3 regions of the Desulfitobacterium metallireducens DSM 15288 genome follow, and region 3 is predicted to be linked to each of the others. Evidence: riboswitches for the same ligand, from Rfam matches in the RefSeq annotation. Region 3 holds a riboswitch; each other region holds the start of a gene.

Region 1 (10,977 bases), 670 kb from region 3:
GCGAACTTCATTATGCCAGAGCTTTCGACTGGCGAGGAGTAGAGCTAGGGAAAGTATTCAAGTTTGCAAACACTGCAGAAGGATTCAAAGACTGCTACGCATGGATTGAACGGCTAAAAAGGCAGACACATAAGGACTCCATAATAGTAGGCGCAGAGCCAACCGGCCATTACTGGTTCAATCTAGCATCATATTTTAAAGAGCAAAGCATTAAGCTAGTCCTGGTCAATCCATTTCACGTAAAACGTAGTAAAGAACTGGATGACAATCATCCGAGCAAAACGGATGCCAAGGATCCTAAAACAATCGCTAAGCTGGTGATCGAGGGCAGATTCAATGAGCCTTACATTCCGGAAGGGATCTATGCGGAATTGCGAATAGCTACGGCTTGCAGAATGCGCATACAAAGGATATGAATAGCATAAAAATCGCATCCAGCGGTGGCTAAAAATATACTTTCCCGAGCATGAAACGGTGTTTGCTAAATTTGATGCCACAAGTAGCATGCTGGTGCTGCAAGAAGCCCCTCTACCCAGCGATATTGAAAAACTTGGAGCAGAAGGAATAAACCAAATTTGGAGGGACAACAAACTGAGGGCAGTGGGTATGAAAAGGGCTAAGAGCCTGTATGAAGCTGCTCAAAAGAGCATTGGTTGCACCGAAGGAGAGTTTTGTTCCCGAATGGAAATCAAGCTATTACTCCAAGACTATCATAATAAAACAGCACAATATCAAGCGATCACAGAGGTCATTGATGGTTTGTGCAGTCAAATACCAGAAGTAGCAAAGCTACTTGAAATTAAAGGTGTGGGACTGGTTTCAGTAGCTGGTTTTATCTCTGAGGTTGGAGACATTAGACGCTTTAATTCTCCGAAGCAGATTCAAAAACTTGCCGGATTGGCCTTGCGAGAAAGCAGCTCAGGCAAGCACAAAGGACAGACCACGATCAGCAAACGGGGGCGAGCGCGACTGAGGGCAATTCTATTTCAAGCGGTGATGCCACTAGTCTCTAACAACACAGAGTTTGCAGAGATACATAAGTATTACACGACAAGAAACAAGAATCCTCTCAAAAAGAAACAATCGCTAATCGCCTTAAGCTGTAAACTGATTCGGGTATTCTATGCAATATTAACGAAAGGCATAGACTACGACCCGCAAAAGCTAATTAAAGACATCCATCGTCCCGTTGAGTATTTAGCAGCGTAACAGAAAGTGCAAATAAGCAGTTCTGTTGGTAGGCGTCACCACAGAATGTACCCAAATCATAGTAATCTAACAAGATAAAAGAGCTGGTAGTCAGTCAACATATTATCCATTAGAGCAAAGACTCGGTTTTGTAGCATTACTGACACCCAATCATGGATAGGTGGAACGAAGGAATTTAGGGCAGATGTGTTAATCTTGACCCTGTTAGACATGGGAGGTTTACCACCGTGAGTATAGTGGGTTTACAACGGCCAACATATTAAAAATAGCAGACGTTGGCTTTGCCATACTCAGTTTCTCTGAATTATGCATTCTATGCGAATTTTATCCGTGATGAGCTTTTTAGGTAAGTTAGGAATTCTATGAAAACAAGAGAAAATCAAAGTAAATCCCAAGATATTATAGGGAGGATAATGGGAACAATGTATCGCCAAATGGTTGTTCCGCTACATAAGTACGATGTGCAACCTCGGAAGGAACAATTCTTAACAGTTGTATAATTGAAGAATCCGAATAATTGGAGAACTATTAAAGGGTCTTGAATAGACATGTCAATCAAAGTTGAACTTAATGATTTCGGGTTAAGCACATGAAAGAAAAATGCAGATATAATGCACGTTACTAATAATGAAAGAAATTCCAGTAAAATCTAGGCCTTATTGGAGAATTTGAAAGGTTTTTATTCAAATTCGGTTCTATACAATCCAATATAAAGGGATTATTATGAGTAGAAGTTGAATAAAGCCAGCGCTGAATTCTATGGAAGCGGGGGAACCAAGTCTGGGCTATCAATTAGCCAAATGGGGTGAATCACTGAATGTGACGGGTTATTCCTTTCAATCCGAATCCGACAGCTAACCTCGTAAGCGTTGAAAGGGGGTTAAAAGCAAACCATACCCTTTGGTTTGTTATACACTTTGACATTAACCCCAAATGGGGTTTTTCTTTTTTAGGAAGCTAATAGCATGGAATTCATTTTAAAAGTTATAAAAGGAAGAGAATAATAAACTTGTGGCTAATCGGGAAAACTTCATGCGCGGACTACTTGAGTAAGACTGCTCAAACGTTGAAGGTCGCTCTGAATGGTTCGCCAATATTTTAAGGAAGGCATTGCCGGAGTTTAATCTGTCATAGGTAAACCGCACTCTGTATTACCCCCCACACTGTATTTACTAAATACGCTGAAAAAACTCACTTTCAAAAGTAATACAGCAGCCTAACGGCAACTGCATGAAGATCATTTTGTTTATTCAATAATATCACTGATAAATTGATATGAAGGAATGAAGGACAAAATAATGGAAAAAGCATTAAATATCTACAAGGAACGGCCATTAACCTTAGCCGGTATGCTCGTAACAATCGGTGTTGTTTATGGTGATATTGGTACATCACCCTTATATGTTATGCAAGCATTAGTTGAAGGGAATGGTGGATTAAAATCCCTTTCCAATGAGTTTATATACGGTTCCCTTTCCCTTATTTTCTGGACTCTTACCTTACTTACCACGATTAAGTACGTCCTAATTGCACTCAAAGCAGATAATCATGGAGAAGGTGGCATCCTTGCACTGTATTCATTGATTCGAAAGATGGGTGGCTGGCTGATTGTTCCAGCTATGATTGGGGGAGCAGCCCTTTTAGCTGACGGTGTTTTAACTCCGGCAGTTACCGTCACAACTGCTGTGGAAGGTTTAAAAGGGATTCCGGCCTATGCGAATAGCTTTGGCTCTAGCCAATCCACTGTTATTTTGATTACCATCATTATTCTTTGTGTCCTATTCCTCATACAACGAACGGGAACGGAGATCATAGGACGATTATTTGGACCCATTATGATTTTATGGTTTACCATGTTAGGGATTCTAGGTGTTATACATATTTTCGGAAACCTTGATATCTTAAAATCATTTTCTCCCTACTATGGAGTTAAACTGTTGTTTAGTGACGAAAATAAAGTCGGGTTTGCAATCTTGGGCAGTGTATTCTTGGCTACAACAGGGGCAGAAGCGTTATATTCGGATCTAGGACATGTAGGACGAAAAAATATTTATGGAACTTGGCCTTTTGTTAAAATTTGCTTGCTGCTCAACTATTTTGGTCAAGGGGCTTGGTTGTTACAGGTTAAAGATAATCAGGGGCTACAAAATATTATGGACTTTAATCCGTTCTTTGAACTAATGCCCCATAATTTTCGTATCATTGGTGTTGTCTTTGCTACTTTAGCAGCTATTATTGCTTCCCAAGCCTTAATTTCCGGATCCTTTACCCTTGTCTCAGAGGCCATTAAGTTAGATCTACTGCCGAGATTAAGAATTAACTATCCAGCGATGTCTAAAGGGCAAATGTACATTCCGATCGTCAATTTCCTCTTAATGATTTCTTGTATCGGAGTGGTCCTATTCTTTCAAACATCGACACACATGGAATCGGCTTATGGGTTAGCTATTACAATTACGATGCTGATGACCACAATCTTATTGTTCAATTACCTTCTTCAAAAAAAGGTATCCAGGGTACTCGCACTCCTCATGGTTATCATTTTTGGAGTATTGGAAACTGCTTTTTTCGTCTCAAGTGCCGTAAAGTTCTTTCATGGCGGTTTTATAACTGTGATTATTGCTTCTCTCATTTTAATTCTGATGTTTTTATGGTTAAAAGCGACACAGCTTGAACAAGTCGTGACGAAAGAAGTTTCACTGGAAGATTATATTTCTAAGCTTGATAATCTAAGAAAAGATGAACATATTCCAGTATATGCCACGAATTTGGTTTATCTAACCAGCAAATCAAAATCAGGGCATATAGATAATGAAATCATTTATTCGATTTTAGATAAGCGGCCAAAAAGAGCAGAAGTTTATTGGTTTATAAATGTACAGGTAACAGATGAACCAAGGACAATGGCCTACACCGTAGAAAACTTTGGAACCGATTATGTTTACAAAATTCAACTGCGCTTAGGATTTAGGGTTGAACAAAAAGTGAGCACGTATCTAAGACAAGTTGTTACAGATCTAATGGAATCCCACGAACTAAAACAACAACCGCAAATGTATTCTACAAATGTAGTAAATCGTAACGTTGGGGATTTCTGTTTTGTTTTAGTCCGTGAAGAACTTGCTCATGATACCAACCTTCCTTTATATGAACGATTAATCATGCAATTTAAACTCAGCATAAAGCAAATTACGGTTTCCCCTGTGAAATGGTTTGGGCTCGAACATACGGATGTTAAAGTTGAACACGTCCCATTGCGTTTAGGAACCACTCGGCCAATCAAACTCAAGCGAGAACTTCTATAAAATCAAAGGGTGCTTTGCTTTATGCTCAGTTAATAATCTCGCCCTTGTTTTTGGCTAAATTTTCGCGCCATTTGTGTCGCTCGGTCGTTGTCAGTTTCGTCCACTCTGTTTCTTCACCAATAATTCTTAGAGGTTCTTGTGAGCGATAAGAACGTGTTAAGTTACCCGGAAATTTTTTATCCGTAACATTTGGGTCGTTTTCAAATTCACCTGTTGGTTCTATTCTATAAACGCGTTCTCTTCCTTCTCCTTTTGCTAATGCTGCTGCAAGTCCTGCGCCATTTGCGTTAGCAGTGAAATAAATGTGGTTCATTTTAAGCTCAGGTTTGTAATTTGAATTACCCCCCGCTGTCAGTAAATCACCAACTTGCAATTCTGCCTTTGTTCCATGATAAAATGGTCCCTTATCAGAAGGCGCACCCTTATAGGAATTTGATAATTCATAATTTCTACTTGCATTATTAGAATCACACAATTCCTCATAACATTTGGCAATGTTTAAATATAACGTTGAGAATGCACTTTTGACATTTTCATCATTTATATTTAGTGCACACCGTAATGATGTTTCCATCCATTCCAATTTGTCTGTAATACTCTTTTGTTGACGAGCGAAATGATAAGCTGCAATAAATCTTTCATAGTCGTCTGTTGCTTCGTGCCATGCTTTATTAAACATCGTGGTTGCATCTTCAATGTTTCCACTATCTTCTAAATTAATCCCCATCATACAGAGTTTAATAACAACATTATTTGGATCAAATTTTATATCCATTTTATTTTCCCCCCTGTAAAGTTAGCTCATCAGATAAGCCATGTTCGTACCATCAATTGCCACCGCTATTGCTAACGGATTGTTTTTGGTCAATTCTACCCTGGGTTTACCATTGAGATAAAGTTGAACCATTTGATTTTTTAAATTCGTCTGTAAATGATCTTCGTTCCCGCTTGATCATAGCAATCTCCTCGTCTTTCAATATTGGTTTTAAGTTTACTAGGCCTCAAGAGAACTGTCCATTTAAGTGTAACCTATCCACATCGAGAAATTCAAACAGTTAAGGTCAATAGCTAAAATAGGGTTATAGAAATATTAGTGATTGGAGAAAAAAGGAGGAAACTTGCCATAAGCTTTGCGGCGGTGTATCCGTTGGCGATACTGATTTGACAGACTACATTCGGGAACATATACCAGTCGATAACCTGTTAGTTTTCGGGGGTGGCCGTGAAGAAGTTGATGAATAACGTGATAACAAACGCGGAGAAATAAGTCAAATTATCCTTCGTTTTTAGCAGAAAATCAGTCACGACTTGGCAAATCCAGATCGTGACTGATTCATTTCCGGAAGGCACTTTATGCATAAAAATTGTACTCCAATGAAATTCGGAGTACAATTTGCAAGTTTATATTTATTACAGATTTTGGTGTGAACCATCACAATATGGAGGGTTTTTGGTGTGCTTACAAGCACATAAGTACGCTGTTTCATCTTTCTCAGCAGTAAATGCCATAGGTGTAAATGAAGTGTCTTGATGGGCTCCGTTACAAAATGGCTGATTATCGCTTTTGCCACATGTGCAATAATAATACGTTTCACCCTTCTTGAGTTCTACTGGTATAGGCGATTTCCCCGCAACAACAGGTTCATCCATACTTGTCTCTCCTTTTTACATTGATTTATTTGTTTCGCTCTATTTTGCGTCTTAAACTTATAAGTTATACCTTATGCTACTACGTACTTTTTTTGTAAGGTGCTCCTCTAACACCCCTTAAATGTCCAAAATTACTGCCACATAGATAAGTATGGATTTTAGCAAATAGACCATTCTAATAAAAAACAATAATTCAAAGGAGCCGAAATGCTTAAATTAAAATCTATACCCAAGATTCATCTTTACCTTCTCCTGATCTTATTAATTATGTTTATATGGTCGGTGATTAAAGCGGATCAACTCGGGATTTGGTTTCTCGAAGTTATTCCTGTTATTTTCGGAACAATTATTATTATATATACTTATAACACGTTTCGTCTGACTACACTCGTTTATATCCTTCTTTGTTTAGATGCCATAATCATCTTAATCGGCGGGCATTTTGGGTATGGCAAAGTTCCCCTATTTAACTGGTTTAAAGACTATTTTCATACAGGAAGAAATTTCTACGATCGATTTGCTCATCTTATTGGTGGTTTAGCCGGAGCCATGACTATCCGGGAAATATTGCTGCGAAAGTTAGATCTTAATAATATGAAATTGACGATAATCTTAGTTCTTGGTTTAGTCCTCGGAGTAAGTGCGAGTTACGAGCTCGCTGAGGGATTCGTTGCCTTAGTTGCGGGTGGAGCAGAAGCATTCGTGGGACTCCAGGGGGATATCTGGGATACCCACTGGGATATGTTTATCGCTTTAATAGGGGCAATTAGTGGCTTACTCAGTTTGAGCGCAATCCATAACAAGTCATTAGCCCTGATTAGACAGACTACGAAAGAACCTTAATAGGAAAATGGTCAATTTATAAGCATCCTGACAATTTTACATTAAAGAAAACCGGTTAAAGTGTACACCACTCTAACCGGTTATTTATTCACCCCATGTTTTTAACCTTCTGTTCAGGCCTTGCTCCAGCAATACTCTGCTAGTTCAAATTCACTAAGTTTGGCTGTTTTTACATTAAACAATTGAAACCCTGTAATGATCGCGTATCCCTTGAAGAATTTTTTCAAGTCTTTTTTGAGAGAACCATCTTCCCTGAAGCATCACCCCTAATTGGGTCGTCATATTATCAATGTTCTCCAAAGGATTTAGCTCAAGAAGAATGAGATCTGCTCGTTTTCCTATGGATATCGTCCATAGGGACAACATTTACATGTTTTAGTACGATGAGTGATTCTAGACGATTAACTAATGCGCTTGCAGGAGTAAGATAGGTCAACTCTTTTCACACTCCATAATGAAGCAAAAACTCTCTTCATGATCTCATATGCATATTATTCGCTTTCATTCTTAAGCTTATAGTATTTCACGTTTAGCAGGTTATATTAAAAAAAATACGTTCTTTTAATAGAATTCATGTACTTATTGTCGTTTAGATTCTGAAGGTTGGCTAAAAGAAATGTCAAAATATCTGAAAAGCTACTTATCGATATCATTGCTATCCAATTTGCGTTCAATTGCCTTAACTGACTCAATCAATTCTGGTGTGCCTCTGCAATACCGTTCTTAACCGCAGTTTTAATGATGAAGTAAAAAACGACTAAGCCAATGGCCCAAAGAAGAATGGGGAATAAAGCAACGCCAACCAATCTCATCACCTCATCTCTAATATTATAAATCTGCTTAGTTATCTTATATTCTCTATTCCAATTTCATATTTAAATTCCTCCCAATAAGATGAAAATAGCCCCCTGCTAACTCACAATCTTATAATACGTTCTCGCCGTTATGGCGTAGACCAGCGCATAAAATGCGGCAAAGACAAGGAGCGTTATTCCCGTCCAGAGTGCAAAGAGAGGGATATTCGTCAGATTAAAGACAGAAAGTAAGCGTGTAATCAACTTAAAAGCAAACCCGATATGAATGGCTGCCGTGACTAAGGGCAAGAAGAACACGGTCAAAACCTGATTTCGAATCGACTTTTTTACTTCGTCAAGACTCATACCGACCTTTTGCATGATCTCATAGCGCCCCTTGTCATCGTAACCCTCAGCAATCTGCTTATAGTAGATAATGAGCACCGTCGCCATGATGAACAATATCCCTAAGAAAAGACCCAGGAAGAACAGGCCCCCATAAACTGCGTAGAAGCTCGCCCGTGAACTTTCGGCTCCATTAACATATCCTTTGATTCCCATCGTTTGGAGTTCCTTTTGTAAAGATCTCGTCAACGCGATTTGGGTGTCTTTGTCGCCATTTACATCGAAGCCATAATTATAGGATAGCATTCCTTGATCAGATGGGTCTTTACTATACCCCTCGTTTCCGGTTAAGGCGAGTGAAACCTGATTTATTGTCTCAATATCTTTAACCACGATGTAATAACTGTTCGCAAGCACTGCTGTGTCCTCACCCTCATAAAACATGGAGTTAAGGCGCTCTTTAAGGGTAAGCTCGTAACCGTTGATGTTCATCCGATCACTTGGAATATTCCCTCGTAGCGAATAGACAAGGACTTGATCCTTTGCAAGTTCTACAGATTTATTCTCCATATGGTTATAGTCCTCAAGAGGGATAAAAACGAGCATCGCGAAACGGTTTGAAGAATATGAAGTAGAATTCGCTGGCGTAAAATGATTCCCCTCTTGACTGCAGGTGAATTCCTTCGAACGATAATGAACGACATTCTTCGGTGGAACATTGGCCATTGCCGTTTGCTGTTCGATGGTTTGATTCAGAGCCATAACTTGCTCATCGGAAACAAACTGAGCATTCATCGAGATATTGCGTGGGAACCGCGTTCGGAGAGCATCCTCCACACCGACATACAGGGAAATGGTCGTGGAGAGCATCACAATGACGGCCGTTGATAAAATACAGATATTTGCAAGCCCCACCGCGTTTTGCTTCATTCGGTACATCATTCCCGAAACCGAGATGAAGTGTTCAAGCTTATAATAGTAGCTTTTATTTTTACGGAGCATTTTTAATAAGGCGATACTTCCCGCCGTAAACAGGTTATACGTTCCGACCATGACTAAGACCACCGCCACGAAAAAAAGGGTAAGTGCCTGAAGGGGCGATTCGGTCGTCAACGCGATATAATACCCGGCTCCTAAAGAGAGTACACCCACTCCGGTCATGATCCACCGTGTTTTCGGCTCTTTTTCGCCGACGTTCCCCCCTTTGAGCAATTCGATGGGCTTAGATAAATGGACCTGGAAAACGTTATAGAGGAGATTCACAAGAAAAATCCCGCTAAATAAGGCGAGAGTCATCAGAATCGCCGAAGGAGGTATTTCAAAGCCAAAGGTCACTTTGAAGGAGATGATTTTAAAGAGCAGGAGAATCATGAGTTTACTAAACAAGATTCCGGCGGGTATTCCGACTCCGAGACTGATTAGTGCGATAAACAGGGTCTCAAAAAGCATAACCTTCGCGATATGCTTTTTTTCCATCCCTAAAATGTTGAAAAGTCCAAATTCCTTTTTCCGTCGCTTAATGAGAAAGCTGTTCGTATAAAACAGGAAAATCACAGAAAAGATGGCGATGACAACCGCACCAAAACCCAATACGCTGCGGAGACTTCTACTATCGCTCAAATCGCCGATATCTTTCACAACGACAAGAAAAATCATGTTATAGAACATAAGAATCGTACCGATACACGTGAGCAGATACGGGACATAGGTCTTCGCATTCTTTTGCAAATTCATTAAGGCTAGCTTGGGATAGAAAAAACTATTCATTCCGTACACCACCCGTTGCAATCAGGGTGAGAGTATCCGAGATTTTTTGGTACATCGCCTCCGTGGACAGGTTGGCTTTGAAAAGCTGGTGGAAAACCTCCCCGTCCTTGATAAAGAGCACGCGTTTGGCGTGGCTCGCCGCTTTGACGCTGTGAGTCACCATGAGAATCGTTTGGCCTTCTGCATTGATCTCGCTAAATAGCTTGAGGAGTCCCTCAGTCGCACGCGAATCGAGCGCACCGGTCGGCTCATCAGCAAGGATAAGCTGGGGCTTGGTAATCAAGGCCCGAGCGACGGCGGTTCGTTGCTTTTGCCCACCGGAGACCTCATACGGATACTTGCTTAAAATATCATTGATCCCCAACCTTTGAGCCATAGGTTTAAGCTGCCGATCCATTTCCTCATAGGCCTTCCCTGCCAAAACTAAAGGTAAAAAGATATTGTCCTGAATCGAAAACGTATCCAGCAGATTGAAGTCTTGGAAAACAAAGCCTAAGTTATCACGCCGAAAAGCCGAGATTTCCTTTTCCGGAATAGTTACGATATTTTTTTCATTCAAAAGGACCTCCCCACTCGTCGGCTTATCGAGGGCTGAAAGAATATTCAAAAGCGTGGTCTTACCTGAGCCGGACTCCCCCATGATCGCGACATATTCTCCTTGCTCAACGGAAAACGTGACATTCGTCAGGGCTTGGACGGGATTTCCTCCAAATCGCGTCGTATACACTTTTTTCAAATTATGAACCTCTAAGAGTGGCATCTTCTTTTCCTCCTCTTCAATTATTTCATCCAGAAGTAGGAACGACTGTAGAATCCTGCTTCTTTGTTAATCCTAAAATTACAGAATGCTTGTGCTTTCCTTGATATGATGATAACAAAAAAAGAAAATGTCCTGCCAATATTCTGGCTTACATTTTCTCTTCTAAACTTACATTTTAGTAAGGTTCACTCAGGGGCGATATGCATCGTATCCAACCCAATCTTAACACTGGTCCCCTTACCCACCTTAGATTCGATCCGAATGGTGTGCGAAAGCTTATTCAGAATTTGCTTACAGAGATAGA
Region 2 (10,977 bases), 640 kb from region 3:
CACAACCCCATCACGGGTTTTCCATAAAAATCTTCCTCGAAGGTATTGGCCCAGACCACATTAAAATCTGCATCGGTAACCAAAATTCCCGCTGAAATATCCTTGAAGACTTCACCAAAATCCATTCATATACCTCTCCAGTTCTCAATCAATTTCGCTAATCTTACTAAGAAAACACCAGCACCTAACAACTCAAGGAGTTAAATACTCTGCATAGGCAAAGGTAAAAGGCTCCGTACCCATACACCGATAGGTCTTGATGACTTATAGTTTTCTAGCGCATCTACAGCACGGTTTACTCTAGCCACGATTAACCCGGTCATTTTTCGCACCATTTCATTCCCGTGTAGCAGCTTCCTCAATCATCACTCTGAACCGTTTTGCTCAAGTTTCCTCGCGTTTGCCGCGTGTTATTCTGCCGATGTCAGCACTTCAAGTCAATTTTTGCCGGGTTCGGCTCATCATCAACGGCTACGGCACGGAGTGCATCAAGCATACGCCCGCATTCAACGGCGACACATTGCTCTAGCTGCTCCCACGGAACCTTGGTTCCGAGAGTGTCATATGAAACTGCTATCGCACCATAGAGCGCGAGTCCGATACAGTGCCGTGCTGAATGAATCGTCGACGCACACTGACCGATCGCCCTTGCGGCGGCTTGCGCAGCAGGCTTCCCATCGGCTTCGCGGGCAGCCGCGTGGCACTCGAGGATTTGCTTCTTAGCCTCTGGTAGTTTGATTTTCCCGGCAAGCCATTCCCGAGCGGCATTTAGCGCATTTTGCGGACGCATATCGTCTGGGTAGTGCTTGCTCCACAGCGGCAATATAACTCCCTCGGCATAATCAACCGCCCAATGCGCTAGTGTTGACTTGCTCTGCGTTTTAATCAATTTCACAAGCGACTGAATATACGGCGCGTTCCAGTCACTTAACATTTTTCGTGTTTTTGGCATATTCATCCTCCCATCAGGGGTGATTCCCCGGTCCATAGTGCCATTACTTCCTAATTTCGCTCCCGAGCAGTGCTTTCCCTTTATTGCTTATTTAAACATCTATGTTAAAGCGATTGAAGGGTGACCTAAATCATAATAGGATATGCTTCCCTATCAAGAAAAAAAGGAACACAATATTTGCGTTCCACATCAAAATAGAAAGTATTTTACACGTAATTTGCCGTAATTGACTCCTTGCAGTTTCTCAAGTCACCCGGTGTTCCTTTAAAAAGAATCTGACCGCCTCTGCTACCGCCCTCAGGACCCACGTCAATAATCCAATCGGCATGACGAATGACATCGAGTATGGCTACTAAAATTTCATGCATTCTTCCATTGTTCATATTTTCGTAAATCTGACCTTACTTGTCTTATGGCTATCGAAAGTACAAAAACATCATCAATTAAACCGACTCCAGGAATTACATCTGGGATCAGATCAACTGGTGATATAAAATAAAGCAATGCTCCAATAATAGCCGCGATAGATCCAACAGGTACTTCTCTGTAATTCCCTTTTACCCAATCACCTGCTATTCCAAACATAAGCTGAAGATCATGCCATATTTCATCAAGTGGGCCTCTACTTTCTTTAGCCTTTTCCAAGGCCTTTTTTATGGTTTCTTCAACCTTGCTTGGATTCTTTAAAATATCTTCGCCCTTACTAACATAGCCAGAGAACATATTGATTGCGGCACTTTCATCAAACTTTTTCATTATCCTACCTCCACTTTTATTTAGTGGAGTATAATTTCGACAAAAGCATCTATTTTCCTTGCCAAATTGTAAAAAACCATGTATCAAATCTTGGAAATAAAATACACTATTTACTAAATCGAATTTTACAGGATATTGCCAAGTTATGAAGAATATTAATATTAAATACATAAAGAAAGGAAGAATAGAAGCTGAATCTGGTTTTTCCAGAACGGGGGATCTCGTACTGGGGTGTATCGTGCCGTTAGGTGCGTAGGGCTACACCTGTGCCCAAACCCGTCAACTAACCTCGTAAGCTCAAAAGGTGGCAAATGTTTAAATTTAGTAATCAGAGCTTCAAACGTGTAATCGTGTTTCTCAGTCGTTTCTCACTCAAAGGTATTTCCTTTAAGAAGATTTCTCTGAAAAAGATATCTCTCAAAGACGTCTCTTTCAAACGTATTCCGTGGAAGTCTCCTCAGTTTATCGGCGGAGCCTTGATTGTCACAATCGTATTGGTGGGATCATCCCTCGCTTTTGCCCATCCCCCTGCCTATGCCTTATTGGTTGATTCCAATCAAAAAACCACTGAAGCAGCAACCCAACACGCAGTTGCCCTGAAAATTGATGGCACTACGGTTGCTATTTTAGCAAATGAAGATGAGGCAAACACCTTGCTCCAACAATACAAGGACAGTTTTGCCGATCCGAGTTCCGAAAATAAAATCGACTCGGTGAGTTTTGTTGAAAAGGTGACGATTGAGACGATGGACGCTTCTCCCTCGGAAATTCAACCCCTCGATAAGACCTTGCAACTTCTGATCGATGGCCATCTCACCACCAAGGAGTATACGGTTCAAAAAAATGACTCTTGGTGGTTGGTTGCTCGTAAGAATGATATGTTAACTAAAGATGTCCTCGCAGGAAACCCGGGGATGACCGAGAGTAGTCCGTTAAAACCCGGTCAAGTGATTAAATTGGTGGATACAACACCGTATCTCACTGTGATCAGCAAAGGCACATACACCGAAACCCAAGACATACCTTATAATACCGAAACCAAAACGGATTCGAGTTTGCGAAGCGGCCAAACGAAAGTCATCACTCCAGGGAGCAATGGATCAAAAGTAGTTACTTATGCCTATGAACAAAGAAATGGTCATGATGTCCAACGCAGTGTAACGAGTGAGCAAGTTACAAAACAACCCGTTACACAAGTCGTCCTTCAAGGACCGAAAACTTCAGGGGCTACGAACGTTAGTGTTTCTCGTGGATCTAATGGTTCATCACTTATCAATCACGCTATGAGCTTGATCGGAACGCCTTATGTGTGGGGTGGAACGACCCAAAGCGGGTTTGACTGTTCAGGCTTTACACAATACGTTTATCGTGGGTCGGGAATTTCAATACCCCGTACCTCCTATGCCCAATTTGCTTCTGGGACTTCCGTGAGCCGGAATAACTTATCCCCTGGTGACTTGGTATTTTTCAACACCGATGGACCTGGAGCTTCCCATGTGGGAATCTATATCGGTGGAGGGAGTTTCGTTCATGCCGCTAACCCCCGCCGTGGTGTGACTACAAATAGCTTGAACGAAAGTTATTACGCATCACATTATCTGGGTGCCCGTCGCTATTAAACGATAAAAGGACGTACGAAATCCTGAATTTCGTACGTCCTTTTTAGGTGGAGCCTTTGTTAGCTCTGTTTTTCAAAGCCTCCGTAATATCTTGCATTTCATTTAGATATGCTTGAGGGAATGTAACTTTTATCAAATTCTATTTAGCTCTAAATGTTCAAATACTTCTGACTAAAATTCTTATCATAATAGTCGTGTGACATATTATACCACAATAAACCTCCTTTTTTAGGAGGTTTATTGTATGAGTATTTATCACTTAAACCTGAGATGTAGCACTGAATAAATAGGTGTTATTAGCCACTAAACCGACTTATGAATTGTAACCTTGGTCACATCATAAAACTCCATGCCGCGAATCTTCTTCAGCTGTTTCTTCCATTGAAATGTCCAGAATGTCATCAAATGTAATTTTCGTATCAGCGATGCGCAAGATGCGGTTAACCACATTGAAAAGTAATACCTCACCGCTTATGGAACGATACTCACCATCACAGAAATAGGTAACAGTCGCAATACTGCCTTTTTGCAGCAAGGCAAGCTTCGCGTTAAGTTCGTCCGCCATCTCCTCGGACAGCTCCGTTTTCTGGACAATGCCAAGATCACGCTCTTTCTTCGCCAGAGCCTCATTGAGACCTCTTACGGCAGCAAAGGGCATAAACTGCTTTGCCCGCTCGGATACGGGCATTTTAGCTCTCGGTCTACTTGCTGCCACTCTTATGCCCTCCAATCTGATGGTTCCGCTCACGCGTGGTGGCAGCTTCTTCAAAGTTCATTCCTTTCAGAACAGCATCTTTGCCACATCTCTTCTTGATGCTGAGAACGGCCTTTTGAACCTTATGATTGCGTTCCACTGCTTCGTCCTGCGTATCAAAGAGGCTGAGCTGATGGTATCCCGTTTCAGCTGCCACATTATTGCAGGAGATGTTAATGCGCCGGACGGGTTTACTCTTATCAACGATTCGCTCATAGAGTTCAACAACCGCAGGAATCAGCACCCTATCGGCGCTGGATGGGGTTGCAAGCGATGCCGTTCCTTTTGCCGGGTCAGCACGGAGCGCGTTAGAGTAACCGACTTGTAAGGACACGGAGGCCGTCACAAGCTCTTTCTCTACCAGATCAAGGCAGAGCAAGTCCATCATTTCCCGCACAATCAGTTTGCCCTCATCGAAGGTATAATCCCGCATGAGAACCTGCCCGCTGGTAAGGCAGTTTGTTTTCGGCTTAAAGGCTTTTATATCCGCAATGGTCGTCGGCTCACGTCCCCAAGCATGGTCTATCAGTAGCTCGGCATCAATGCCAAATATCTTATAAAACATATCCTCATCAGCATGAGCGACCTGTCCCATTGTTGTGATACCGCGTTGCCCCAAGCGTCGTGCCGTTCCAGCACCGACGCGCCAGAAATCGGTGATGGGTTTATGGTCCCAAAGCGTCTTTTGGTAGGACTCTTCGTCAAGAATACCGATGAAATCCGGCGAGTGTTTCGCCGTTATATCAAGAGCGATTTTGGCGAGGTAAAGATTTGTACCGATACCACAGGTCGCTCTGATGCCGGTCTTTCTAAGAACCTCTGCCATGAGTTTTAACGCCATCTCCTTGGCAGTCAGTCCATAATGTGAAAGGTAACTGGTAACATCAAGAAAAGCCTCGTCGATGGAATACACATGGATATCGTCTTTTGAGATGTATTGCAAGTAGATACCGTAAATCTCGGCGGCGTAGTCAATATACTTCTGCATTCGCGGCTCGACCATGATATATTTTATGTTCTTCGGTATCTCAAATACCCGACAGCGATTGTGGATGCCTAGTGCTTTCATCGTCGGAGTAATAGCAAGGCATATGGTCTTATCCGACCGTTCAGGATCAGCGACAACCAGATTCGTGGTCATAGGGTCGAGACCCCGTTCCACGCATTCGACCGAAGCATAGAATGACTTTAGGTCTATACAAAGATATGAGCGATTTGTCATTCTGTTTAATCCTCCTGTCTGCGGGCTATTCTTTGCATTCTTATTGTGAAGGTGTAAAAAGAGACGGAATTGTTACTGAACCAACTCTCGTCTCTTTTAGAATCTACTTGATAATTGCCTCTTTCATCGGGAATTTGGGCAAGCAATTCTTTTAAATCATATTTTCACCATGCTATTTCCCCATTTACGGATATTTGCCTACATTGTATCGCATCTTCCTTTTTGTCTTGTATACAAAGTATAAATAACCTTTTGTTATTTATCAAATTAATGTCTAACTCCTTATAAAGAGATGGATTAACACGCTATTTAAATAATCCTCATGATTAATCGTAGCTCATTTTTTTCTCAAAATTGTCCAATCTTATCTGATTCATCTCGTATCATTAATATGTTGTAATGTAAATTTTTTGAGCAATTAAATGTTACTTTCTTGCAGGAAGTCTTTTTTAAATGTAGAAGCACTAATTATCTCATTGGAGGACTTAAGGAATATACCAATCAACAATAGGATATGCAGGTGATTGGGGGTGCATATCATGAAAACTATGACCAGAGTCGAGTAAGAAAAGTAAACGGCGCGAAATCTAACCATTATGTGATTGTGGGAACATTGACATTCGGATCATTTCTTTAGCATATCTTTAATCTTGACCAAGGAAAAAAGACCAGCCCGGTGTTTATGGTGGTTGCAGATTCATCAAACGGTGAACTCGGTTCTTACTACATTTAATTTTGTGTTTTCGAAGATCCTTAGTAATCCGTCTAAAACCGTATAATTCTTTAGATTTCTTGTGGATTCTTTTGATTTTCTTTTTGTCAATGTGAAAAAGGAGTCTGAACAAATGAGTGAGATGCTTGAAGGAATAGTTGTGGAACTTAAAGGTGAAAATGCCACGGTGAGAATCAGCAGGCATAGTGAATGCATCGGTTGTGGTGCTTGTCCAGGAGACAGCGCGATGATTCTCGAAGCTACCGATACCCTTGGCACAAAAATTGGTCAACATGTTTTAATTGAGAATAAGAAAAACAATATGATTTTTGCCTTCTTTATGGTATTCATTATGCCCTTACTAGCGGTAGCACTGGGAATATACCTTGGCTATTATTTTTCTTTAAAATTCATGATTTCAACAGCTTTAATGATGATCTTGGGAGGGGTGCTCTTTGCTCTGTTAGCGATAATTGGAGTCAAACACTTTGATTCATCGCTACAATCAGAGAAGCCTATTATTATAAGAGTCATTCAATGAAGAGAAAGGAGTGGTAAAGTTGTTTGGAAAAATCAAGTGGGGTATTCATCCTGATACCCACAAAACAGCAACAGAAAGAAAAGCTATTGAAATCCCTGAGCTGCCAAAGAAAGTGATTCTCCCAGTTCGTCAACATATAGGCGCACCTTGTACGCCTATTGTGAAAAAGGGGGATACTGTGAAAAAAGGGCAGCTTATTGCCTCTGCGGGCGGTGCCGTTTCAAGCAATGTTCATGCGACTATTTCAGGCACTGTTGTGGAAATTTCTGATCAACCTCATCCAAGCCTAGGGAAATGTCTTGCTATTATCATTGAAAATGATGGTCTGGATCAGTGGGCAGAAGGTGTTCCAACTAAACGCGAATGGGAAAACCTAAATCATGATGAACTTATTGATATTATTAAAGATGCAGGTATTGTTGGATTAGGCGGTGCTACCTTTCCCGTTCACATTAAACTTACTCCTCCCAAGGATAGTGTTATCGATACATTGATCATTAATGCTGCAGAATGTGAACCTTATTTAACTGCAGATCATCGTATTATGCTTGAATATACGGAGCGTGTGGTTACAGGCGTAGCTATCCTCAAAAAAATCCTAGCGGTTAACCATGTGATCATTGGCATCGAAAATAATAAATTAGATGCCGTAAAAACTTTAGGAGACGCTTTTAACGACCCACAGGTCGATGTTGTAGCGGTTCCCACCAAATACCCACACGGTTCAGAAAAGATGTTGATCAAAACACTACTGAATCGTGAAGTACCATCGGGGAAACTACCGTTAAGCGTCGGAGTCGTAGTCCAGAATGTGGGTACCGCTGTCGCTGTTTGTGATGCGGTCCGAAATGGGATTCCTTTGATTGAAAGAATTGTTACGGTAAGTGGCAGCGCGATCAAGGAACCTAAAAACCTGCTTTTGAGAATTGGAACTCTATTTTCTGATGCTATAGCCCACTGTGGTGGATTCAAATTTGCACCTGATAAAATTATTATGGGTGGCCCTTTTATGGGAATGGCTCAGTATTCAATCGATGTCCCTGTGATTAAAGGAACAAATGGAATCCTTGCTTTAAGCAAAAATGAAGTCAACTCTGGCCCGCAATCACCTTGTATTCGTTGTGGACGATGTGTCGAGGGATGTCCGATGGGTCTAAATCCGAGTATGCTCAGTATTCTCAGTGAAAAAGGATTTTTTGATGAAGCTCTTGATACGTATCATTTGCTTGATTGTATGGAATGCGGCTGTTGCAGCTATGTTTGTCCAGCAAAACGGAAAATTGTCCATTTTATTCGGTATGCAAAAAAGATGTCTGCGCTGAAGGGGGCAAAAAAATGAGCACTGAGATCGTTATTGATGAGCAATCGAAGAAAATGATTGTTTCTTCGTCGCCGCATATATTTGATAACACCTCAATTTCAAAGATTATGTGGACGGTTACTCTCACTTTATTGCCAGCCGTAATTTTTGCCATCTTCCATTTTGGCATGTCGGCATTCGTGACCTTAGCTGTTGGGAGTCTATCCGCTGTGCTTTTTGAGGCAATCACCCAAAAAATATTGAAAAAGAAAATTACGGTAAGCGACGGCAGTGCCTTCTTATGCGGATTGCTTCTGGCTATGTGCTTACCGCCGGGAGTACCTGTTTTCGTTCCCATTGTTGGGTCATTTGTGGCGATCGTCATCGCTAAGCACTCAATGGGTGGATTGGGTTTTAATATTTTTAATCCCGCCCATATTGGGAGAGCTGTTTTAATGGCTTCGTGGCCTGTATTGATGACAACATGGACTAATATGGGTCCCAAAGTGGATGTAATCACGGGTGCTACGCCCTTGAACATATTGAAACAGGATGGTTACGGTGCACTGATCCAAGTTTTCGGAAACCAAACGGAAATGTATAAATCTATGTTTTTGGGGTTTAGAAATGGAAGTATTGGCGAGACGTCAGTTGTCCTACTTGTTCTTGGCGGGCTTTTCCTTATTTATAAACGTTATATCGATTGGACAGTCCCAGTTGTGATGATTGCTACCGTCGGAGCGCTTACCTGGATATTCGGCCCGCAAGGTCTTTTTACAGGGGACCCGCTTTTTCATATGATGGCCGGTGGCCTTATTATCGGTGCCTTTTTCATGGCCACGGATATGGTTACGACGCCAATTACGAGAAAAGGAAAGCTTATCTTTGCTGCAGGGGCAGGTGCGCTCACAGTTTTGATTAGGCTCGTCGGAGGATACCCAGAAGGTGTTTGTTATTCAATCCTCCTCATGAACTGTGTTACCCCATTAATCGATCGTTATATCCAACCTGCTCAATATGGAAGGAAGTGAGATAGTTAATGACTTCAGAATATGCTGAAAAAAATAGGAATAGTATCTTGAAGATTGCCCTTAATTTGACAGCAGCTTGTGTGATATCAGGGCTTATTATAGGTATAGTTTATTTTTTTACTAAAGATATTGCTATTCAAAAACAAATTGAATTAAAAAATCTAGCGCTTCAAAGTCTGGTGGCAGAAGCGGATCAATACACTCGTATTCCAGATAAAACAGATTGGTATACCGCATCTAAAAATGGTCAAGTCATTGCCTATATAGTTCCGACAGAAAGTAAAGGCTATGGCGGCCCTATTAAGATGTTGGTCGCGATTGACAAAAATAATAAGATCATTAAATATACTATCCTCGAGAGTAAAGAAACTCCAGGGTTGGGAGATAAGGCATCCAAACCGCTCTTCGCCGATCAATTTGTAGGAAAAAGTGTTAATAACCTTCAAGTAACGAAGAATCAAAGCGACAAAGAATCAATTCAGGCCATCAGTGGTGCTACGATATCCTCAAAGGCGGTGACCTTAGCTGTGAAAAATGCTATGGATGAAGTTGCTAATTTTGCGAAGGGGGTGAATTAAGATGTCATTGTGGAAGAACTTTTCAAAAGGTCTCATCGTGGAAAATCCGATCTTTGTCCTAGCTCTGAGTCTTTGCCCTGCCCTTGCAGTCACTAGTTCAGTTGCAACTGCGTTAGCTATGGGGCTATCCGTTACCTTTGTTATGTCAATGAACAATCTTATCGTTTCATTAATACGTAAAGTGGTTAATGAAAAAGTACGGGTACCCATTTATATTACTTCAATTGCCACAATTGTTACTGTTGTTGAATTAATACTAAAGGCATTTTTGCCTTTGCTTTATAAAGATTTAGGAATTTATCTAGACCTAATTGTAGTATTTGCGATTATCTTAGCACGGGCAGAGGTTTTTGCCTCAAAGAATCCCCCTCTTCCATCCTTCGTTGATGGTCTGGGTATGGGAGTTGGCTTTACATTAGCCATGGTCATTATCGGAACTATCCGGGAGATCATCGGGAATGGAAGTATTCTGGGGTTTGACTTGTTTGGGCCAACCTATCAACCCGCATTAATTATGATTCTAGCGCCAGGTGCATTTATACTCATTGGCTACTGCGTAGCCGCTTTTAAAATTCTTAATCAACATATTGAAAAACGCCATAAAGAGAGAGGTGAGATCGCATGAATGATTATTTACTCCTTTTTATTGGGGCGGTTGTCGTTAATAACTTCGTACTAACACGGTTCCTTGGCTTGTGCATTTTCTTTGGCGTTTCCAATAGCCTTAATGCTTCAGTCGGAATGGGTATGGCTGTAACATCGGTTATTACCTTGAGTTCAATGTTCGCCTGGGGAGTATATAATTTTATCTTAGTACCCTTAAATGTCACATTTTTAACAACAATCGTGTTTGTTCTACTCATCGCGAGTTTTGTCCAATTGCTCGAAATGGTGATCAAAAAATATGCGCCAGGTCTATATAAGATGTGGGGGATTTATCTACTTTTGGTTGCGACTAACTGTGTTGTGCTTGGTGTTCCGTTGATCAATGTTGAATCGAATTACACGTTTTTGAAAAGTGTCGTCAATTCGGTGGGATCTGGTGTGGGGTTTGCTTTAGCAATTACCCTAATGGCCAGCTGTCGAGAGAAATTACGCCTAGCTGATGTGCCGAAATCCTTGCAAGGATTGGGAATTGCATTTATTATCGCAGGATGTTTGTCCTTATCATTCTTTGGTTTCTCCGGAATGATAAAATAGCGGAAAGGGAGGGATATGAGCATGCAGATTATTATAACGATTGTTGCAGTAATGGGTCTTGTGGGATTGTTCTTTGGACTAGTTCTAGCTTTTGCTAATAAAAAACTGGCAATTGAACTGGATCCATTGATCCATAAGGTTGAAGATATTTTACCTAAAGGACAATGTGGTTCTTGCGGTTTTGCGGGTTGTTCAGCTTATGCTGAAGCCGTCGTTATGAATGAGGATGTGCCCCCGAATCTTTGTGTACCGGGAAAAAAGGCAGTTGCGGATAAAGTGGCTGAATTAACCGGAAAAGCAGCGGCAGAGGTT
Region 3 (10,977 bases):
ATTCCGGAGAAAAGGCTAGCGGAATTTAGCAAGACTAACCCTAAGTTAGAAATTTACGATCATGCTTTAGAAGACATTTTGCGCAAACGGCAACATGTTTTAAGTACAGCTGAAGAAAAGATATTAGCAGAAGCAGGCGAAATGGCAGAAGCGCCGAGTATGATTTTTGGAATGGCTAATAATGCCGATCTCAAATTCCCATCAATTAAGGATGAGAAAGGGCAAGAAGTCGAGCTAACTAAAGGAAATTACTCGCAATTTATGGAAAGCTCTGACCGCATCGTTCGAAAAGAGGCTTTTGAAACGCTGTATCACACCTATCAAAAGCAAATCAATACGTGGGCGGCGACCACAAATGCCAATGTCAAAGCAGATGCTTTTTTTGCTAAAGTTCGAAAGTATCCCTCGGCAATTGAATCATCTTTGGATGATGATCGGGTTCCGCTCACTGTGTATGATGCTTTAATTAAGACGGTTCGTGAATATCTACCGGAAATGTATCGTTATATGCGTCTCCGTAAAAAAATGCTGGGACTTGATGAACTTCATATGTACGATATATACGTTCCGATCGTCCCAGAGGTAAAAATGGAGATTCCTTATCCAGAAGCACTGAAAATGGTTCGTGAAGGCCTTAAACCCTTGGGAGAAATCTATCTCAAGATATTGAATGAAGGGTTTGATTCGCATTGGGTCGATATTTATGAGAATCAGGGTAAAACGAGTGGAGCCTATTCTTGGGGAACGTATCGCTCTCATCCCTATGTTTTACTAAACCATCAGGATACATTAGATTCCATGTTTACCATCGCTCATGAGATGGGACATTCCCTGCATACCTATTTATCAAATCAAACTCAACCGCATCTTTATGCCGGTTATAAAATATTTGTCGCTGAGGTTGCTTCAACTTTAAATGAAGCTCTTGTTATGGAACATCTCCTAAAGACGACAGAAGATCCTAAGGTGCTCGCTTATCTGCTCAATCATTACTTAGAACAATTCAGGGGGACGATCTTTAGGCAAACGATGTTTGCTGAGTTTGAACAGAATACCCATGCTTGGGTAGAGCATGGCGAAGCGTTGACGGCAGATCTCTTGTCGCAACAATACCTGAAATTGAATCAGGAGTATTACGGTCCAGACGTGGTTTCTGATTCGGAGATTGCTTTAGAATGGACAAGAATCCCGCATTTCTATAATTCGTTCTATGTTTATAAATATGCAACAGGTTTCTCTGCAGCAACTGCCCTTGCTCGTAAAATTCTTCAAGAAGGTGAACCGGCAGTAAAACGTTATCTATCTTTTCTCTCGAGTGGAAGCTCAGATTATCCGATTGAACTTTTGCGCAAAGCAGGGGTAGATATGGAAACGCCGGGTCCCGTGAAAGAGGCCTTGGAAGTCTTTAAGGGGTTGGTAGATCGTTTGGAAAAAGTTCTTGAGGAATAATTTCAGGAAAGTTTGAGAGAACCTTGACAAACGATATAAGATGGACGAATATTAATGTGCAGATACCCCTTGGGGGAATATGTGCCTGGAAGAAAGGATGGATGAACAATGAGTGAAGCGTGTAGTTCATGTTCAGCTGCTGGAAGCTGTACAACCGGTAGTTGTTCCACTGAACCTCAATTAACTGAAGCGCAAAAAGCCAGCAAGATTGGTAAAATAATTGCGGTTATGAGTGGTAAAGGTGGAGTCGGAAAATCGTCGGTGACGAGTATGTTAGCCGTAAGTTTAATGCGGCAAGGTTATAAAGTCGGCATCTTGGATGCGGATATAACCGGACCGAGCATTCCTAAAATCTTTGGAATTACGGAAAAGGCCAATGTTAATAAAATTGGCGTGACTGCCCCTGTAAGTAAGGGCGGGATTAAAGTGATGTCCTTGAACTTAATGCTTGAGAATGAGGACGATCCAGTTATCTGGAGAGGTTCAATTATTACTCAATTAGTTCAACAATTTTGGACGGATGTGGTGTGGGGAGAACTTGATTATTTATTAATTGACCTGCCCCCAGGGACAGGAGATGTCCCGATTACAATCTTCCAAAGTCTTCCTGTTAATGGGGTAGTTATGGTTACAAGTCCTCAGCAATTGGCGGGTATGATCGTTCGGAAAGCGATTAAAATGGCTAAAAAGTATGAGACAACTTTCTACGGATTAGTTGAAAATATGGCTTACGTCTCTTGCCCAGACTGTAATACGAAAATTGAGATTTTCGGTGCACCTAAGGGTGAAGAAGAAGCGAGTAAGAATGAAATCCCGTATTTAGGACAGTTGCCTATTGATCCTGTACTCTCCAGCATGTCTGATCTTGGTAAAATTGAAGATTATCAAACCGATAACTTTGATAAGATTGTCAAGAAAATGCTTGAAGAAGTGGCTAAAGATAATACTCATGCTAAGTCTGAGGATGCAGCTCAGTAAGGAGAAACGGAAAATTGAACAGTTAGGGCTTGCGTTTTGACGCAGGTCCTTTTTTCCCAAAGCGGAGAAATAAGAAGTGAGGTGAAATGGCTTTGTCAGTAGTGTTAGAATCAACCATACGAAATATCGATTTAGCGCCTCAAGGTCAACTTAAAATTGAATGGGTTCAAGGGCATATGCCGGTTTTAAATCAATTACGTAAAGAATTTGAACAGGAACTTCCCTTTAAAGGAAAAAGAGTCGTTGTTTGCTTACATTTAGAGGCTAAAACAGCTTACTTAGCTAAAGTCATTCAAGCCGGGGGTGCAGAAGTTACGGTAGTTGCCAGTAACCCTCTATCTACTCAGGATGATGTTGTTGCTGCCTTAGTTAAGGGAGGAATTGGGGCTCATGCATGGCATGGAGCAACGGCGGAGGAATACCATCAACATATTCATCAAGCGCTAGATTTTAAACCGGATTACATCATTGATGATGGCGGAGATCTTGTTTCAACTATCCATCGGGAAAGAAGAGAACTCATTTCTCAGGTCAAAGGTGGAGCTGAGGAAACCACGACGGGTATTCTTCGACTCAAAGCGATGGAACAAAATGGAGAACTTGGATTCCCAATGATTGCAGTCAATGATGCTCAAATGAAATATTTGTTTGATAATCGTTATGGCACGGGTCAGTCAGTTTGGGATGGCATTATGAGAACTACCAATCTCGTCGTTGCGGGTAAAACTGTCGTCGTAGCGGGGTATGGCTGGTGCGGTAAAGGTGTAGCTATGCGGGCCAAAGGTCTTGGCGCTCGTGTTATTGTTTGCGAAGTGGACGCTATTAAGGCTAATGAGGCTTGGATGGATGGCTTTCAAGTTATGCCAATGATCGAAGCCGCAACTCGAGGAGATTTCTTTGTCACAGTGACTGGAGATAAAGATGTTATTCGCGGTGAGCACTTTGAGGTCATGAAGAATGGCGCGATCCTTGCTAATGCTGGTCATTTTGATGTTGAAGTTAACAAAGATGATTTGAAGGCGTTAGCTAGCGAGACCCGTATTGTTCGCCCAAATATTGAGGAGTTTAAACTCGCTGATGGGAGAAAGCTTTTCTTGCTTGCTGAAGGACGGCTTGTGAACCTGGCGGCTGGGGATGGTCATCCTGCAGAAGTTATGGACATGACATTTGCTCTCCAGGCTCTGTCTTTGTATGCTTTAGCAACACAAGCTGAACCCTTGCCCGTAAAAGTGTATCCCGTCCCTCATGAAGCAGATCTACGTGTTGCTTGTCTTAAACTTGAAGCATTAGGTCTCCAAATTGATGATTTAAGTGAGGAACAGAAATCTTATTTATCCAACTGGGTTCATGGTTAAGCTTAAACGTCATGCTGGCGGGTTATACTAGGATTATCTTGAAGAGAAAGGTCGGATAATCCATTGTTTAAAACCTTATGGCGTTTATTGGTTGTTGTTGTTTTTATCTTACTTATAAAAAATACATTTACTTCTCAAACTCAAGCGTATATTATTTGGCCGGAAAATTCGAATTTCGTCGAACAAGTAAAATTTCAAATGAATCGACTTCAAGAAAATGCCCAAGATTTACCGGCCAATGTTGAAATGGAAATTAAACGCTTGTGGAAGGATCTAAAACCAGGTAATGACGCTAAACTTGTTTAAAATGTCATCTTATACTAAAGAATCAGTTTGACATTGTGCAAAATTCCATGTATCATAAGTTCATATCCAAACTAATTAAAATGATTCTAAAAAAGGAGCGCGATTGAGTTATGGTTGGTATTACAGAAATCGCAGCCCAGAAGGTGAAAGAGGTTATTGCAAGTCAGAATAAAGATAATTCCTACTTGCGTCTCTATGTCGCTGGCTTTGGCTGAGGAGGGCCGAATTTCGGCATGACTCTGGATGAGTCAAAGAATGAAAATGATATTGTAGATGAAGGTTTTGGAGTCACGATCCTTACTGAGGATAAACTGACAGAATATCTTGAAGGTGCAGTTATCGATTATGTAGAGTCTCAGTATGGTGGTGGGTTCGAAATCAAAACGAATAATCCTGGTGGTGGCTGTGATTCGGGTTGCAGCAGTTGCGGGAGTTAATTCATTAAATAAAGAGCTTTTTAAGCTCTTTATTTATTTTGCTTATATGGTGTTTATATTAATCTTTTAGGGTATATCCGCAAATTTGGGGAATATTAGAGATTAGCAGATATTTAATCTTAGGTTAATATTTCTAAACGTATCGTCATGATTGCATTCATTTTTAGAGATTCTCTTGAGTATGAATAGATAGAGGCCAGTTTTAAAGTTTCATATAACCATGTAAAATAGATATAGTATTTATTATTCCTTTGGGCAATGGTGCGTTATTCTAGTGCACGAAATGGCAATCGAAGGCGGGCCTAAGAATCCGCCGAGGGCATACCGATGAAGTTCCTGGTGGTGGCTTACGACGCCCAGTCGAGGGTTGCTGCTGGGAGTTAAGGTTCAGGGGGATCCGCAATGGCATGCGGGCGCTACCCTTAACCGTGGAGGCCTAAGTACGTGGTTCCTTTAGGGGTTACGGCTTGGGGTATGAACCTGCATTAGGAAGGAACTTAGTGCAGCGTAGCCTGCCTTGAGGTGGAAAAGTTGGGAAGGTGAGAGGGACTTGGACTATGTTGGCCGATATAGTTCAGTCTGCCGGAAATTCTTTTCTGCAAAAGAGGCTAGATTGTTAAGGAGTGTCAAGGAAAACTTCTAGAACGATAATCAGTGAGGATTGAAGTGCGGTCTCAGTGGCGATCAAGTTCTGAGTGCTGGTAACACCTCAGGTTAAGAGAAAAGGGAAACCGCCTCAAGGGAAACCTGGGGATCTTAGCGGGAAAACCTACTTGACCTAAGCCGTAATATTTTTTCACTGATGTCCTAAAGCCCAAAGGCACACCTCTCTTATGAGAGGTGTTTTTGGTTTTTAACTTTAAATTACCATAAATTAGATGGAGGAATTTAAGGCTCTTTATCGAATAATAATAAAATAATCAGTTCTGCTGAATTCTGTAGGGTTAGATCACTTGTGAGCTGAGACTACAGAGCGGGGGATTTCCTATGGGGTGAATCGCAAGTGATTGCGTAGGGCTTTACACCTTGATGCCCGAATCCGTCAACTAACCTCGTAAGCAAAGAAAGGTGGATTCCGTTTAATGATTTCATCCTCACGTAAAGTGTGGGTGGGCAGTATGACTTTGTCCAGCGTACTGCTATTCAGTAGTTTAATGGGTGCACATTACCCTGCCCAGGCTGCTGAACCTACGACTAGTTTGAAGACAATAGTATTATCATCAAACTCTGTGTCTGGATATTCAGCTTCAGCAACACGCAACAAAATAATTGCTTCAGCGGGAAAAACTCAGACTAAACAGGCTGAGCCTACTCCAAAAGTCCAAGTTGCCGTAGCTGAAGACAGGAAGGCAGAAGTTGCAAAGACTGAAACGAAGAAAGAAACTGCAAGTAAGCCAAAGCAAGTTGCAAGTGCAACTAAACAACAAACACAAGTATCTCGGAGTAGCAGTACTGATTCTTCCAAATTGGTAAGTAACGCAATGAGCCTTATTGGTACCTCTTATGTATTTGGAGGAACAAGCCGGAGCGGTTTTGATTGTTCTGGTTATACCCAATATGTGTTTAAAGGGTCAGGAATAAGTTTGCCACGTACTTCTTACGCTCAATTTGGAGTAGGGTCTGCAGTTTCTCGCAATCAATTACAACCTGGAGACTTGGTGTTTTTCTCGACTTATGATCAGGGAGCTTCCCATGTTGGAATCTATGTCGGTGGAGGAAGTTTCGTTCATGCCTCAAACAGTGGAGTTAGAACCACAAGTTTATCGGAGAGTTACTATGCTTCCCGTTATATGGGAGCAAGAAGAGTCACAAACTAGTACAGAGGGCATAAAAAGAGAGTAGCAATTTTGCTACTCTCTTTTTATGCCTTTCTCAAAGCTGACTGGGAAGCCAGGGAACTGGTTTATAGCCAGAGCACTCCCCACCGGGCTCGGCAGATGTTAAATTATGAATATAAAAGTCGGTTTTAGTGCACTGCTGGGTTCGCTTAAAATAGCACTCACGGCACAGTTCCACACGATAATTAAGAATCACGTTTCTTTTCCTCCTGAAAGTGCTGATAGATGATTTCGGCAATCTGAGCGGGTAAGCCTGCTTTCTGGAGCTCTTCTAAACTGGCTGTACGAACCTTAGCCGTTGATTTAAAGTAGCGGAGAAGGGTTTGACGACGTTTGGGACCTACTCCAGGGATTCCATCTAATTCGGATAGGATCATATTTTTGGCGCGCTGTTGGCGATGGAAGGTAATCGCGAAACGGTGAACTTCATTTTGGATGCGCTCTAATAAATGAAAGGTAGGCGAATTCTTTTCAACTATAACAGGAAGTCCTTTTTCATTGAGCAAACCTGCTGTTTGGTGATGATCATTTTTTACCATACCCGCAATGGGGATATTTAACTGGAGGGAATGGAGAGCATCAAGAGCAGCACTAATTTGTCCTTTACCTCCATCGAGTAGTATCAGGTCCGGGAGGTGTGAGTTTTCTTGTTTAAGGCGGTTATAGCGGCGGGTTATAACTTGGCGCATTGCTGCGGTATCGTCCATATTGGCCATCGGATAAATTTTAAACTTACGGTAGTTATGGCGATTGGGCTTACCGTCCAAAAACTGAACCATGCCAGCAACGGTGTTTGTACCCGCAGTATTTGAAATATCGAAGGATTCAATGATACGGGGAGCAGAAAGATTTAACGATTTCCCCAAATCATCTAAAGCTTGCAGGTTCTCTTCGATATGTCGCACCTCAAGTGTAATTTGGTCATGCAACGTTTTTTTAGCATTTTCCATCGCCATATGCACTAAGTCGCGTTTCTGTCCTTTTTGGGGAGCTAGGATCGGAAAGAGCCGAGATAAGAGCGTAATATCAATTGGCGGAACAAGGATTTCCTGAGGAAGGGTGATCTTGTCTGTGTAAAATTGAGCTACGAAGGAAATGAAAGCTTCTTCTGGGTTTTCAAAGAAAGGAAAAATAAAGTTGTCTCGGGATAACAACTTGCCTTGACGGAGGTAGAAGACTTGAATACAGATTTGATCTTTAGTGACAGAATAACCTAAGACATCCCGATCCACAAAATCGTTGAGGGTAATATTTTGTTTTTCACCGACTTTTCGCAAATCGGCGATTAAATCGCGATATTCTTTAGCCCTTTCAAATTCTAAGGCCTCTGCAGCATCCTGCATCTTCTGTTCGAGTTGAGTAATTATTTTATGCTGATCTCCTTTTAAAAAAGAGGTTACTTCTTTACGCATTTGTTCATAAGCACTAGATTGAATGTCTTCAATACACGGACCAAGACATTGATGAAGATGATAATAAAGACAAGGCTTGGACGGAACATGACGACATTTGCGGAAGGGAAATAGTCGGTTTAGCAGACGAGAAGCTTCTTTAGCTGCAGTTGCATTGGGGTACGGCCCAAAGTATTTCCCGGATCCTTTTTTTACTTTTCGTGTCACCATAATTCGAGGGTGTAACTCTTCGGTTATAGCGATAAAGGGGTAAGATTTATCATCTCTTAAGAGAATATTATATTTCGGATTATATTTTTTGATAAGATTACATTCAAGGACAAGGGCTTCAACTTCAGATTCCGTGAGAATTGTTTCAAAATCAGCGATTTGGCTGATCATGAGTTGAGTTTTGCCATTATGAGAACCTGTAAAGTAGGAACGAACTCGATTTCGAAGAATTTTAGCTTTACCGACATAAATGATTTGTTCGGTTGCGTCTTTCATCAAATAGACTCCAGGTTTCTCAGGTAATAAACTTAATTTTTGGCGTAAAATCTCCATTATCTCCACACACCTCTCTATCATTCTAGTGGGTGAAGTGAACGGATGCAAGTTTTAGCCTCCCCCATATCATAACGGCGGAGGTTTATTCGTATATTATTAAGAGGACACTCTAAATTGATGGGGAGGGATGATTATGCCGAATTCCTGGGGACGTCCCCCGCGTAACGATATGTGGCAGGACATGCAGGCTTTGGCATTTTGGGTATTGATCATAGGTGTTGTGGGATTATTTATCTTTCCTAATTTTTTTAAAGATGTTTATTCTCGTATAACCGATCCAACCAAAGCAGTTACCACAGATACGGGTAATTTGACAAGTGATTTGAATAGTTACGGCTTAGAGCTAGATTCGAGCAATCTTACCCAGGATACCTCAAGCATACTTAATTCAGGATATTCTTCTAATGTGCTCACAGGACTATATGGGAATAAGAACGAGGTTTCGACGGGTTATTGGGTTATCTTTGTGTCTGATGGAGAATTCAACCAGCTTTCAGTAACGAATGAAACCTATACTTTTCTGACCAATTTGATTAGCAGAGATACCAAGGCTGACCTTAAAAATACAGTAATTCTTGCCGCGAATGGGCAAATACTTAAATTTACGGTGAGTGAGGAAGTTTATTCAATCATAACCAATATGGCCGTGATTGATACTCGAACAAAAACATGATGAGATGTAGATTTAGTCAAAGAGCAATTTTGCACCGGCAGCAAAGAGAATTAAGCCTAGAATTTGCCAAGGATTCCAGGGTAAGCGTTCAACTCCGAGCCAACCAAAATGGTCGATGATGATGGCCGCACCAACTTGTCCAATAATTATAGCTGTGGTCGCATTACACACGCCGATTTTAGGAATACTGAAAGCCACTAAGCCAATAATTAGAACACTGAGAACTCCGCCAAGATAAAGATACCATGGGATTGAAACCCAGTTATATTGAATGATAGGTACGCGAAAGACGAGAACAGTGATGAAGGCCACGATAACACCGATGAGATGAACTGCAAAAGTTGCGGCTAAGAGATGCGTTTTTTGCTGAAGCACGGAATTTAAGGAACCTTGAATGGCCATCGCTATTCCCGATACAGCTGCAATAAGAAAGGGAAATGATAAAAATTTTGCCATAAAAAACCTCCTGCTTAATTATTTGAATGGATGGACAAGTTCTCCAACTTCGACAAGAACTAGCTTGTATTCGTTTTCATCGGAAGGGGGAAAATGAAGATGTAAAACAATTAAAAAAAGAGGTGGCGTCTCGTGGATATTGATTATAATCTTGTGCAACGGGCCCAGATGCTACTCACTCTTGATCACCCTCTGAGTCAAGTTAAAGATATCCTGCTTCGTGAAGGATATCCTCAAGACCAAGTTACCGAACTTATTGAAGCCACAGAAGAGGTGCTCAATTACTTAGTTCCACCTGAATATGATGAAAATAAAGTGGGAATTGACATTCTACACCCTGGTGAAAAGGCTCAGGACAGGAAACCTTCTGTTGACATTCTGATTGATAAGACAAATGGGAGACTGAGCTTGTTGACTCCGCAGTATCAGGAAACGTGGCGAGTTGCCAATGAAGTAAGAAAGGCAATCAAAACACAAAGAGCAATTTATGGTAGTTATCTTCAGTAGAAGTGTAACGTTCATTCTCTGAAACTCGGCGGAAGCCGAGTTTTCTTTTATGGTTCTACTTTGTCACTAAGGTATATTATTTTCGTCTATGTTATAAATTATGTTATAATTTTGAGAGATTAGAGGTTTAAATGCACTGCGTGGATGCGGTGCATTTTTTCAAAGAAAGGGTGGATCCCGTGGAGTTCAAGTATTCCGTTTGCCCTCATGATTGTCCAGATACTTGTGCTTGGAAAATAGAACTCAGTCAAGGTCGAATTCAAAGAATTATGGGAGATCCTTTACACCCTGTGACGCAAGGGGTGATTTGTGAAAAGGCAAAATATTATGTAGAACGGATTTATGGATCTGATCGTGTTCTTTTTCCGATGAGGAGAAGTGGACCCAAAGGAAGTGGACAATTTGAGCGAATCTCGTGGGAAGAGGCTATGAATGAGATTACGCAGAGATGGCAAACCTTGATTGATAAACACGGAGCAGAGTGCATTTTGCCCTATTCATATGCTGGGACAGAAGGAATCATTAATAAAGCCAGCATGGACCGTCGATTTTTTAATCGGCTGGCTTCAACTCAGCTTGAAAGAACGATTTGCTCAGCGGCAGGTAGCGCCGGGTACCAAATGGCCTATGGTGCGTCTCGAGGAGTTAACCCGCTTGAAACGGTAAAAGCACGCTTTCTGCTTTTTTGGGGGATCAATGTCCTGGAAACAAATTTGCACCAAGCCATGCTGGCGAATCGAGCCCGTCAAAACGGAGCGAAGATCGTAGTTATCGATATTCACCTAAATAAAACAGCCAAATGGGCGGACGAGTTCTATCAAATCCTTCCTGGATCAGATGGGGCCTTGGCACTGGGGTTAGCCCACGTAATCGTGCGCGATGGGGTACACGATTTAGCATGGATCGAGAAGTATATCCAAGGCTTTAAGGAATTCAATGAGGAAATTAAGAATTATCCACCTGAGCGTGTGGCGAAAATTACGGGTTTAACCGAGGTGGAGGTTGTTAAGTTAGCGCATG

Evidence for each region. A riboswitch is a leader RNA that binds a small molecule or an ion and turns the genes downstream of it on or off. The one in region 3 is predicted to bind cyclic di-AMP.
Region 1: linked by a shared signal. The riboswitch ahead of DESME_RS09085 (KUP/HAK/KT family potassium transporter) and the one ahead of DESME_RS06020 (C40 family peptidase) in region 3 are both predicted to bind cyclic di-AMP.
Region 2: linked by a shared signal. The riboswitch ahead of DESME_RS09000 (C40 family peptidase) and the one ahead of DESME_RS06020 (C40 family peptidase) in region 3 are both predicted to bind cyclic di-AMP.

Annotation. Positions count from the first base shown of each region.
Region 1 is NZ_CP007032.1:1,899,188-1,910,164, forward strand. Features, by position in the region: partial or broken gene DESME_RS09080 (IS110 family RNA-guided transposase) at 1-1,209, shown strand, start outside; cyclic di-AMP (ydaO/yuaA leader) riboswitch at 1,948-2,093, shown strand; gene DESME_RS09085 (KUP/HAK/KT family potassium transporter) at 2,508-4,514, shown strand; gene arr (NAD(+)--rifampin ADP-ribosyltransferase) at 4,540-5,289, opposite strand; gene DESME_RS09095 (CDGSH iron-sulfur domain-containing protein) at 5,925-6,164, opposite strand; gene DESME_RS09100 (DUF2238 domain-containing protein) at 6,372-7,007, shown strand; gene DESME_RS16280 (DUF6019 family protein) at 7,700-7,819, opposite strand; gene DESME_RS09105 (ABC transporter permease) at 7,919-9,913, opposite strand; gene DESME_RS09110 (ABC transporter ATP-binding protein) at 9,906-10,673, opposite strand; gene DESME_RS09115 (sensor histidine kinase) at 10,859-10,977, opposite strand, start outside.
Region 2 is NZ_CP007032.1:1,878,563-1,889,539, forward strand. Features, by position in the region: gene DESME_RS08985 (hypothetical protein) at 1-125, opposite strand, end outside; gene DESME_RS08990 (putative immunity protein) at 425-952, opposite strand; gene DESME_RS15915 (excinuclease ABC subunit A) at 1,159-1,320, opposite strand; gene DESME_RS08995 (YkvA family protein) at 1,313-1,708, opposite strand; cyclic di-AMP (ydaO/yuaA leader) riboswitch at 1,888-2,021, shown strand; gene DESME_RS09000 (C40 family peptidase) at 2,020-3,327, shown strand; gene DESME_RS09005 (YolD-like family protein) at 3,665-4,042, opposite strand; gene DESME_RS09010 (Y-family DNA polymerase) at 4,029-5,303, opposite strand; gene DESME_RS16435 (IS3 family transposase) at 5,984-6,220, opposite strand; gene DESME_RS09015 (SoxR reducing system RseC family protein) at 6,149-6,556, shown strand; gene rsxC (electron transport complex subunit RsxC) at 6,576-7,895, shown strand; gene DESME_RS09025 (RnfABCDGE type electron transport complex subunit D) at 7,892-8,887, shown strand; gene DESME_RS09030 (RnfABCDGE type electron transport complex subunit G) at 8,896-9,465, shown strand; gene rsxE (electron transport complex subunit RsxE) at 9,467-10,090, shown strand; gene DESME_RS09040 (electron transport complex protein RnfA) at 10,087-10,665, shown strand; gene rnfB (RnfABCDGE type electron transport complex subunit B) at 10,687-10,977, shown strand, end outside.
Region 3 is NZ_CP007032.1:1,233,846-1,244,822, forward strand. Features, by position in the region: gene pepF (oligoendopeptidase F) at 1-1,449, shown strand, start outside; gene DESME_RS06000 (Mrp/NBP35 family ATP-binding protein) at 1,558-2,427, shown strand; gene DESME_RS06005 (adenosylhomocysteinase) at 2,514-3,782, shown strand; gene DESME_RS06010 (hypothetical protein) at 3,846-4,088, shown strand; gene DESME_RS15880 (HesB/IscA family protein) at 4,199-4,525, shown strand; cyclic di-AMP (ydaO/yuaA leader) riboswitch at 5,474-5,601, shown strand; gene DESME_RS06020 (C40 family peptidase) at 5,608-6,342, shown strand; gene uvrC (excinuclease ABC subunit UvrC) at 6,549-8,369, opposite strand; gene DESME_RS06030 (hypothetical protein) at 8,455-8,994, shown strand; gene DESME_RS06035 (DMT family transporter) at 9,007-9,450, opposite strand; gene DESME_RS06040 (hypothetical protein) at 9,583-9,957, shown strand; gene DESME_RS06045 (molybdopterin-containing oxidoreductase family protein) at 10,137-10,977, shown strand, end outside.